DNA from 3 places in the Marinobacter sp. 3-2 genome. Region 1 is predicted to be linked to each of the others. Evidence: predicted binding sites of a transcription regulator. Region 1 holds the regulator's gene; each other region holds the start of a gene.
What was found. Region 1 encodes sigma-54, which starts transcription at its own class of promoters, with help from an activator protein. Its sites were predicted from a motif close to ANTGGCATNNANNTTGCTNT; they were not measured.
Positions count from the first base shown of each region.

Region 2: flgA (flagellar basal body P-ring formation chaperone FlgA) is a predicted target of sigma-54. The motif match lies at 1,833-1,852, and genes of this name have one in related genera.
Region 3: glnK (P-II family nitrogen regulator) is a predicted target of sigma-54. The motif match lies at 1,815-1,834, and genes of this name have one in related genera.

Region 1 is NZ_RJUQ01000011.1:502,472-505,746, reverse strand. It holds gene rapZ (RNase adapter RapZ) at 1-286, opposite strand, end outside; gene ptsN (PTS IIA-like nitrogen regulatory protein PtsN) at 315-785, opposite strand; gene hpf (ribosome hibernation promoting factor) at 873-1,181, opposite strand; gene EDB94_RS04110 (RNA polymerase factor sigma-54) at 1,282-2,802, opposite strand; gene lptB (LPS export ABC transporter ATP-binding protein) at 2,960-3,275, opposite strand, start outside.
Region 2 is NZ_RJUQ01000014.1:138,305-141,579, forward strand. It holds gene EDB94_RS13290 (MFS transporter) at 1-6, opposite strand, end outside; gene EDB94_RS13295 (protein-glutamate O-methyltransferase CheR) at 10-837, opposite strand; gene EDB94_RS13300 (chemotaxis protein CheV) at 875-1,804, opposite strand; gene flgA (flagellar basal body P-ring formation chaperone FlgA) at 1,993-2,694, shown strand; gene flgM (flagellar biosynthesis anti-sigma factor FlgM) at 2,868-3,194, shown strand; gene EDB94_RS13315 (flagella synthesis protein FlgN) at 3,202-3,275, shown strand, end outside.
Region 3 is NZ_RJUQ01000001.1:91,908-95,182, reverse strand. It holds gene EDB94_RS00420 (YifB family Mg chelatase-like AAA ATPase) at 1-1,244, opposite strand, end outside; gene EDB94_RS00415 (accessory factor UbiK family protein) at 1,308-1,562, opposite strand; gene glnK (P-II family nitrogen regulator) at 1,944-2,282, shown strand; gene EDB94_RS00405 (ammonium transporter) at 2,357-3,275, shown strand, end outside.

The DNA.
Region 1 (3,275 bases):
GCTCGTCGGCGTCCAGGAAGATGATTTCAACGGTAACCCCGGTTTCCTGGAGGCGCCGGTAGATCTCCTCAAAATTGGCCAGCTCGCCGGAAAGGTTCCGCGCATCGATACTGACGGCCATCTTGCCCAGTCGACCAGGCCTGGTCTGGCTGGCGGCTTCCCGTGTGAGGGGGAAGAGCAGGCCAATAGGAAGATTGTCGATGCAATAAAACCCGAGGTCCTCCAGCACATGAAGTGCGGTACTCTTGCCCGAACCGGACCTGCCACTGACGATAATCAGCTTCATGACCACCTTACCTCCACTGCAGTGAATATCAGCCGCCTGAGGCGGTCATGCGCTGGTACAGCGTGCTGGCGTCCTCGCATTGCCGGAGGCGATCACAGAATGACCGCTCGTTGAACTTCTCCGCCAGTTGGCTCAGCAGCTCAAGGTGCTCGCTCGTCGCCTCTTTTGGCACAATCAGGGCAAAGATCAGATCCACTGGCTGATTGTCGATAGCATCGAACTCCACGCTTTCTTCAAGCGTCATCAGCACACCCACCACGTGATCAAGTCCTTCCAGGCGGCAGTGGGGAATGGCAATTCCCTGGCCAATGCCGGTGCTGCCCAGGCGCTCACGGGAAATCAGGTTGTTGAAGAGCTGGGTCTCGCTGAGCGTGTTGTCCTGATGGTTTATTTGCTCGGCAATAAACTCCAGGGCCCGTTTCTTGCTGGACGCAGCTACCCTGCAGAGGGTGAGCTCCGGCGCAAGAATGTTGTCTATGGTCAGGGATGTGTCGCTCATGGATCGACTGCATTTCCGTTAAAAAAAAGGCTGCGACACGTTACTCATGTCGCAGCTCGATTAGATGAAGTGCATGAAAACAGCGCGTTAGCGAGAGCCGTTTCCGTGCATCCGTTCTACATTCTTTTCCTTGTGCTTGAGGATCTGACGGTCGAGCTTGTCGATAAGGGCATCAATGGCCGCGTACATATCCTCGTTTTCTGCCTTTGCGTGAATCTCACCACCTACCACGTGCAATGTGGCTTCCGCAATCTGGCGCACCTTTTCCACTTCCAGGGTCACCTGGCAGTTACTGATGTGGTCAAAGTGACGCTCGAGCTTCTCGAACTTCTCTGAAACGTAATCCTTCAGTGCGGGAGTCAGTTCTACGTGATGGCCTGAAATGTTGAGTTGCATAGGCGTCTCCTGTTGTCATCATGCCGGCTCCCGGGAGCCGGTCTGGGTGCTGGCGCATTGTGCGCCGGCGAATACGGTGTTGCATCCCGTCCCGGGGTATTCAGACCAGCCGCTTGCGTTCGTTGGACGGCGGAATGTGCATGGCCTCCCGGTACTTGGCAACGGTGCGTCGCGCAACCTTGATACCCTGTTCCCCTAGCATGGCTGCAATTTTACTGTCGCTCAACGGCTTTTTGGGTGTTTCGGCGGCAATCAGCTTCTTGATCATCGCGCGTATGGCCGTGGAAGAGCACTCTCCGCCCTCATCAGTGCTGACATGGCTGGAGAAGAAATATTTCAGTTCGAAAATACCCCTGGGGGTATGCATGTATTTCTGGGTGGTTACCCGTGAAATCGTTGATTCATGCATTTCCACCGCCTGGGCAATGTCCGAGAGAATCAACGGCTTCATTGCTTCCTCGCCGTAATCCAGGAAACCCTGCTGGTGCTCGACAATACGGGTCGCTACTTTCAGCAGGGTCTCATTGCGGCTCTGCAGGCTCTTGATAAACCACTTCGCCTCCTGCAACTGATCGCGGAGGTAGGTGTTGTCTGCACTGCTGTCTGCACGCCTTATAAGTGAAGCATAGCTGGCATTTACCCGGATGCGCGGTGCAATTTCCGGATTCAGCTCAACACGCCAGCGGCCATTGTGCTTGCGAACGATGACATCCGGAATCACGTAGTCGGGCTCGGCGCGATCAATCACGTCGCCCGGGCGCGGATTGAGGCCGGTAATCAACGCCAGGACTTCCCTGAGCTGATCTTCTTTCAGGCGGCTGCGACGCAACAGCTGGGCGTAGTCCCGGTTGCCCAGCAGGTTGATGTAGTGGGTGATCACCAGGCGTGCCTGGGCGAGCCAGGGTGTTTCCGGGGGTAGTTGATTAAGCTGGATCAGCAGGCATTCCTGCAAATCCCGGGCAAACACGCCAGGGGGATCGAAGTGCTGGAGGCGATGCAGGACGGCTTCCACTTCATCCAGTTCAAGGGGGTCTTCTTCGTTCTCGTCCAGCAGCCCGGCGTGGATTTCTTCCAGAGGGCTGGTGAGATAGCCCCGCTCGTCCACGGCGTCCATCAGGGCGTGGGCAATGGCCTGGTCCCGCTCACTCAGGGGAGTCAGGTTGAGCTGCCATTCCAGGTGATCCTGAAGGGTCTCGGTGGGCGAGTTGCGGGTCTCGAAATCGTGATCGTTTTCATCGTCGTTGCGGGCTGCCGGGGCAGGGGCGGACTGGTAGATGTCATCCCAGGCCGTGTCGACCGGCAGGTCGTCCGGAATGTTATCCGGAATCTCGTTTTCCGACGACCAGTCCGGGCCGTTCTCGGATTCGTCCCAGTCGCTGGACGGTTCCGGCGTGGTCTCGGCAGCAGACTCGGCCGCATTGGCCTCGCGCTCGTCACTCTCGGTGGACGTGTCGGTCTGATCGTCGTCCTCGGATGTCTCCAGCATGGGGTTGGATTCCAGTGCCTGCTGGATTTCCTGTTGGAGGTCGAGGGTAGATAGCTGGAGAAGCCGGATCGCCTGTTGCAGCTGGGGTGTCATGGTCAGGCTCTGACCCAGCTTTAACTGTAAGGAGGCTTTCATAACCATGGTTCAGGATCCGTCACTCATCAGCGCTTTGTGTCATAGGTCTTGAAAAAATCTTTATATGCCGGTTACTTGCCGCGGTTTTTCTTTACCCTAGCAAGTTCTTTGCCGAGTTTACTTGCTACAGATCATCAAAACAATGAGCCATTCACTGTCACAGCCTGAATTCGTCCCCGAGGTAGACTTCCTTGACCTGTTGATTGGCCAGGATCGCATCAGCATTGCCGGAGGCGATGATGTGCCCGCCGGAAACAATGTACGCGTTCTCGCAGATATCGAGAGTCTCGCGCACGTTATGGTCGGTGATCAGCACGCCAATCCCTTTGTCCCGCAGATGCCGGATAATGTGTTTGATGTCGCTGACGGATATAGGGTCAACACCGGCGAAGGGCTCATCCAGCAGGATGAAAGCCGGCTCCATGGCCAGGGCCCGGGCAATTTCCACCCGTCGCCGCTCACCACCGGACAGG
Region 2 (3,275 bases), on a different contig from region 1:
GGGCATGGATTATTTTTTCCTGTAGATGATTCCGGGGTGGCACTGAACCATCTCATAGAGATGGGGCAAGCCGTTGAGCGATTCCGAGGCACCAAGAACCAGGTAGCCGCCCGGGTTCAGGGTGGCGTGCATCCGGGTGAGAATGTCCTTTTTCAGGTCCGCCGAAAAATAGATCAGAACGTTCCGGCACATCACAATATCGAACTTGCCCAGCATATAACGCTCAAGCAGGTTCAACTCCTTGAACTCCACCATGCTCTTGATCTGGGGTTTGATCTGCCAGCCACCGTTCAGGGACGGCGTGAAAAACTGCTTCTGGCGCTCTGGCGAGAGCCCCCGACCAATAGCAAGCATTTCATACTCGCCCTTGCGAGCCACATCAAGAACGCTTTTGGAGATATCCGTCGCGGTGATCTTTACATCCCGGAGCTTCCCGGGCCTCGCCCGCCGAAACTCCTCGACGATCATGGCAATCGAATACGGCTCCTGGCCGGTTGAGCAGGCCGCAGACCAGATACGCAAAGGCTGCATCGAGTTGCGCTCTGCGAATTCGGGAAGCAGCTTCTCCTGAAGAATCCGGAAAGGGTGATTGTCACGGAACCACAGGGTTTCATTGGTTGTCATCGCATCGATGACAGTCTCTTTCAGACCGCCCCGCCCGGGGCGCTTAAGGCGCTCAAGCAGTTCACCCAGGGTATTCAGGCTGTTCTCTTCAAGAATCCTGCGCAACCGGCTTTTGACCAGGTACTGTTTATTATCGCCCAGTAAAATCCCACAGGCATCCTGCAGGAACGATTTGAAGGCTTCATATTCCTGTGGCGTTATTTCCGCTTTCATTGGGTCTCTGTTCTGAGTGAATCTTTGAGCGGCTCCATCAACCCTGGTCGATGATTTCCATCACCCGCTCTGCCAGCTCGTCCGGACTGAACTTTGCCATAAAGTCGTCGGCCCCGACCTTCTTTACCATGGCCTGGTTGAACACACCGCTGAGTGAGGTGTGAAGCATAACAAACATATCCGAAAGCGCCGGGTCCTCTTTCACCTTGGTGACGAGGGTGTAGCCATCCATTTCAGGCATCTCCACGTCCGAGATGATCAGAGAGAAGTGATCCTTGGCCCGGGAACCGTCCGCAGTGATTTCCTTCAGATGTTCAATAGCCTGCTTGCCGTCGTTTTTCAGCACCACTTCCATGCCAATCGCGGTGAGACACCGCTGTATCTGGCGCCGGGCCACGGACGAATCATCGACCACCAGCACGGGCAGATGCCCCGGCACCCGGTCCGCGCTCTTGCTCAGAACGGCTTCGGTTACGTCCTCCCCAAGCGGAGAAACTTCTGAAAGAATCTTCTCTACATCAATGATTTCAATAAGCTTATCATCAATTTTCGTGACAGCGGTAAGATAGACATCCTTGCCGGCTCCTTTGGGTGGAGGCAGGATTTCTTCCCAGTTCATGTTCATGATTCGCTCGACGCCGCTCACCAGGAAACCCTGCGTTTTGCGATTGTATTCAGTGATGATGACGAAGCTGGTGGAGAGCTCTTCTTGCGGGATACCGGGCAGACCGATTGCCATGCTCAGATCGATAATGGGGATAGTCTCACCCCGGCTATGAGCGACGCCTCGAACGACCGGGCGGCTGTTGGGTAGGGAGAACAGCTTCGGACACTGCAGAACCTCTTTCACCTTGAACACGTTGATCCCGTAGATCTGACGCCCCCTGAGACGGAAAAGAAGCAGCTCTAGGCGGTTCTTTCCGACCATCTGAGTGCGCTGGTTGACACTGTCCAAAACCCCTGCCATTTCGATTCTCCTGGCTTGCCGGAATTACAACGGCATATATCTTGCTGTTCACTGAATAATAGCCTGATCGACGGAAACCCGTCATATCAGGGGTGGGTCAGCCCATTTAACGGCCACTTTTACCGAATCCTTAGCCTGATTCGGGCTTTTCTGCCCTGTTGTTGACAGCATAGGACAAACTGATACGTATGCGCATCACGAATTTCGCCCTACTACTGCTAATGTCTGGCCTGAGCACGCCGCTCCTTGCTGGAACGACGGCTGAACAGATTCAGAAAGCAACCCTGGCGTTTCTGGACAGCTTTGCGTCTGAACAGGCCGAGCATGGCTACACCGTTTCCTTCGAACCCGGTTCCATCGACAGCCGCCTCGCTCTCGCCGAGTGCGAAAAGCCTTTGAGTGTAGAGTTCAGCGGGGATCCATGGAAAAGCACCAGCCCGTCGTTGCAGGTAGCCTGCGAAGGAACCCGCCCATGGCGCATGTTTGTTACCGCTTCAGTCTCTATCCATGGGCCAGCCCTGGTGGCAGCGAGGCCACTCACACGTGGAGAGCGAATAACCGAAGGGCTGCTTGCGAAGCAGTCTGTTGAAATCAATTCATCCAGACGTGGCGTGATTACCGACTCGAAGCAGGCGATTGGCATGGAAGTGCGGCGCGCAGTGAATGCCGGATCGCTCGTTACACCAGGCATGCTTTCGGCCCCGAATGCGGTCGAACGAGGCGATCATGTTATCATCACCGCCAAAACCGGTGGATTTTCAGTACGTTCCCGGGGCAAAGCCCTGGCAAGCGCCAGCGTTGGCGAACAGGTTCTGGTTGAGAATCTGCGCTCATCGCGCACGATAAGAGCCAGCGTTGTCGCGCCGGGCCACGTGGAGATTCCGATGTGAGCCGCGTGCGGCAGAGGCTTGCCGGAGCGGCAAGTGAATGCCGCAAAACCGGTCGTAAAAGCAGATGAAAAAAAGTGCTAAAAGTACTAAAGGTTTTCGCGGCGCCGCCGTTAAGAAGACATAAACTCGAGTAAGCGCCGCATTCGTGGCGCGACAGGCAAGCAGGTACAGATATGTCAGTTGACTTAAATGGAATTGGCCCCGGCCAGGTCAACACCCAGAGAACCACGGCCGACAAAAGCTCCGGCGCACAGAATACCCAGCCGGCATCCAACGAACAGGCGAAGACACAGGCCCAGGGGGCCCGTGGTGAGAACGTTAGCCTGAGCAATCAGGCAAAGAATCTGAAGCAGCTCGAACAAAAGCTGGGCGATTATCCGGAAATGGATGACGACCGCATCGAGCAGATCCGTTCCGCCCTCGAAAATGGCACGTACAAGATTGACGCCGAGAAGCTGGCCCAGAAAATGCTTGAGATGGATGAAAGCATTTTCGGGTGAGTAGACCATGGCCGCAATTGATGATTTGAAGACCCTTCTTTCCCAGGATATCAGCCAGCTTGAAACACTGGCTGACGTTCT
Region 3 (3,275 bases), on a different contig from region 1:
ACACGCTCCCGGACTGTGGCGCTGTCCTCGCCGTCCCCACCCTGGCGCATCAGCACGTCGCCGCCCTGCACCGGCACCTCAACGTGCAGATCAAACCTGTCGAGCAAAGGCCCGGAGATCTTCGACCGGTAGCGGGCAACCTGTTGCGGCGTACACTGACACTCGATGGTGGGATGACCGCTGTAACCGCAGGGGCACGGGTTCATCGCGCCAACAACCTGAAAGCGCGCCGGAAAATTGACCTGACGCGCCGCCCGGCTGATCGAGATCTCCCCGGTTTCCATCGGCTCCCGGAGCACTTCAAGCACCCGCCGTTCAAACTCTGGCAACTCGTCGAGAAACAGTACGCCCCGGTGCGCCAGGGAGATCTCCCCCGGCCTCGGGCTGCTGCCACCACCGACCAGCGCAACCGCTGAGGCGGTATGATGAGGGGATCTGAAAGGCGGCTGACGCCAGCCCCCGGCCCGAACCGGCAGACCCGCCACCGAATGCACGCTCGCCACTTCCATGGCCGCAGCATCATCCAGCCCGGGCAGGATTCCGGGCAAGCGACTGGCAAGCATGCTCTTGCCGGTTCCCGGGGGGCCGAAGAACAGAAGATTATGTCCACCCGCTGCCGCCACCTCCAGCGTGCGTCGCGGGACCTGCTGGCCGCGGACATCCGACAGATCGGGCACCTCACGGTTGCCGCCCGGCGCTTCGTCCAGGGGAGACCTGGGCACCGGCACAAGACGGGCTCGACCACTCAGATGTTCGCACACCGTCAGCAGGTGGCCGGCGGCCAAAAGGTCACCCTGGCTTGCCAGTGCCGCTTCCTCGGAGTTGGCGTGGGGAACCAGCAAGGCCCGACCATCCTCCCGAGCTGCCAACACGGCCGGCAGAACACCTTTCAGAGGGCGCAGTGCACCATCAAGGGACAATTCGCCAACGAATTCGCAGTCGGAAAGGCTGTCGACCGGGATCTGACCAGACGCTGCCAGAATGCCCAGAGCGATGGGAAGATCGAACCGGCCACCCTCTTTTGGCAGATCAGCGGGGGCGAGATTGATGGTAATTCTTCGGGCGGGAAATTCGAAACCGGCGTTAAGAAGCGCGCTTCGGACGCGCTCCTTGCTCTCCCTTACACCGGTTTCCGGCAACCCCACGATCGAGAGCGCGGGTAAGCCACCCGAGAGATGGACTTCAACGGTAACGGCAGGCGCAGACACGCCAATGGCGGCGCGGGAATGAACAATAGCAAGCATGACAACCATCCATGGTAATAACCGGAACTGCTTGCCCGGCATCCTGCCGGGCGTGTCCGGGGTTTATTGTTTCTGCAGGGAATTTTCCAGCTCGGCCACCCGCTTCTCGAGCGCGTCGACCTTTTCACGGGTCTTCAGCAGGACTGCCTGCTGGGCGTCAAACTCCTCCCGGGTTACCAACTCCAGGCGAGACAAAACAGCCATCACGGTGGCCCGGGCCTGGGTTTCAAAATCTTCCCGTGCAGCGCGGGCCATGTCGGGAACAAACTGGCCGAACTGGCCCTGCAGCTGGGAAAAAATATCCTGTGGACCTTTCACACGTCACCTCACAAATTCCTGAAATATCCGGCTTCGACTAAAAGACAGGGCCGGTTGCCGGTTAGCGGGAGTGTATCACACCGCAGCCCCTGCCATACTGTAGGTGGTCGACCCTATAATAAGTGGCGAAGGGCCAGGGAGCCCGCTCCAAATTGGCTCACTGGCCGGCTACCCGCTCTATTTTGGTGCACAAGTTTGCGCCATTCTGGTACGCGGATATCGTAGCCTTTTGTTTTTTAACTATTTTTTTGCGTTGGCATACACGATGCTAAAGCTCTCGTACGCAATCCGCACAATTGGTGTGCGAGGTGGCAGCATCCCGAGCTCAACAACCGGCCGACGGGCCCTCACTGTTGAGACGGCTTTACCAAGGAGAAAGCAATGAAACTTGTGACAGCGATCATCAAGCCTTTCAAATTGGATGATGTCCGTGAGGCACTATCCGAGATTGGCGTACAAGGCGTAACCGTCACTGAAGTCAAAGGCTTCGGTCGGCAAAAAGGCCACACAGAACTCTATCGTGGCGCGGAATACGTGGTGGATTTCCTGCCCAAGGTGAAGGTGGAAGTTGCTATCGGCGACAACCTTCTGGACCAGGTTATCGAGTCCATCACCAAGGCGGCCAACACCGGCAAAATCGGTGACGGCAAGATCTTCGTGACTGAACTGGCTCAAGCCATCCGGATCCGGACTGGCGAAACCGGCGAAGAAGCGGTCTGAACCAGCTCTGATTTTTCGATCAGCCAACGCAAAAAAATTTTATAACCTGAAAAGCCTCGTGCGGAGGGCTTCATATGGAAAGCAATCTTAATCACATTTTTGAACTCCAGTATGCGCTGGATACCTTTTACTTCCTGATTTGCGGTGCTCTGGTCATGTGGATGGCCGCTGGCTTTGCCATGCTGGAAGCCGGCCTGGTGCGTGCCAAGAACACCACCGAAATCCTGACCAAGAACGTGGCCCTGTTTGCGGTCGCCTGTACCATGTACCTGATTGTCGGCTACGACATCATGTACGACGGCGGTATCTTCCTGAGCGGTGTTACAACTGTTGCCGAGATGGACGACGCAGCGATTGCGGGCGTTATTGCAGCCTCCACTGAAGCCGGCTTCGGCGACATGGGCGAATACAGCGGCGCTTCTGACTTCTTCTTCCAGGTTGTCTTCGTTGCAACCGCCATGTCCATCGTCTCCGGTGCTGTGGCTGAGCGTATGAAACTCTGGGCCTTCCTGGGCTTCGCCGTTGTTATGTGTGGTTTCATCTACCCGATGCAGGGTTCCTGGACCTGGAACGGCGACGCGGTATTCGGCATGTACGAGCTGAGCTACAGCGACTACGCCGGTTCCGGTATCGTTCACATGGCCGGTGCAGCAGCAGCCCTGGCGGGTGTGATCCTGCTCGGTGCCCGTAAGGGTAAATACGGCGCCAAAGGTGAAATCCGCGCCTTCCCGGGTGCCAACCTGCCCCTGGCAACGCTTGGTACCTTCATCCTGTGGATGGGCTGGTTCGGCTTCAACGGTGGCTCAACCCTGAAGCTGGGTGGCATCGGTGTCGCCAACGAAGTGGCCAACGTGTTCCTGAACACCAACGCGGCTGCAGCCGGCGGTCTGATCGCTGCTCTGATCGTGGCACGCCTGATGTTCGGCAAGGCCGACCTGACCATGGCCCTGAACGGCGCTCTGGCTGGCCTGGTTGCGATCACTGCAGAACCGG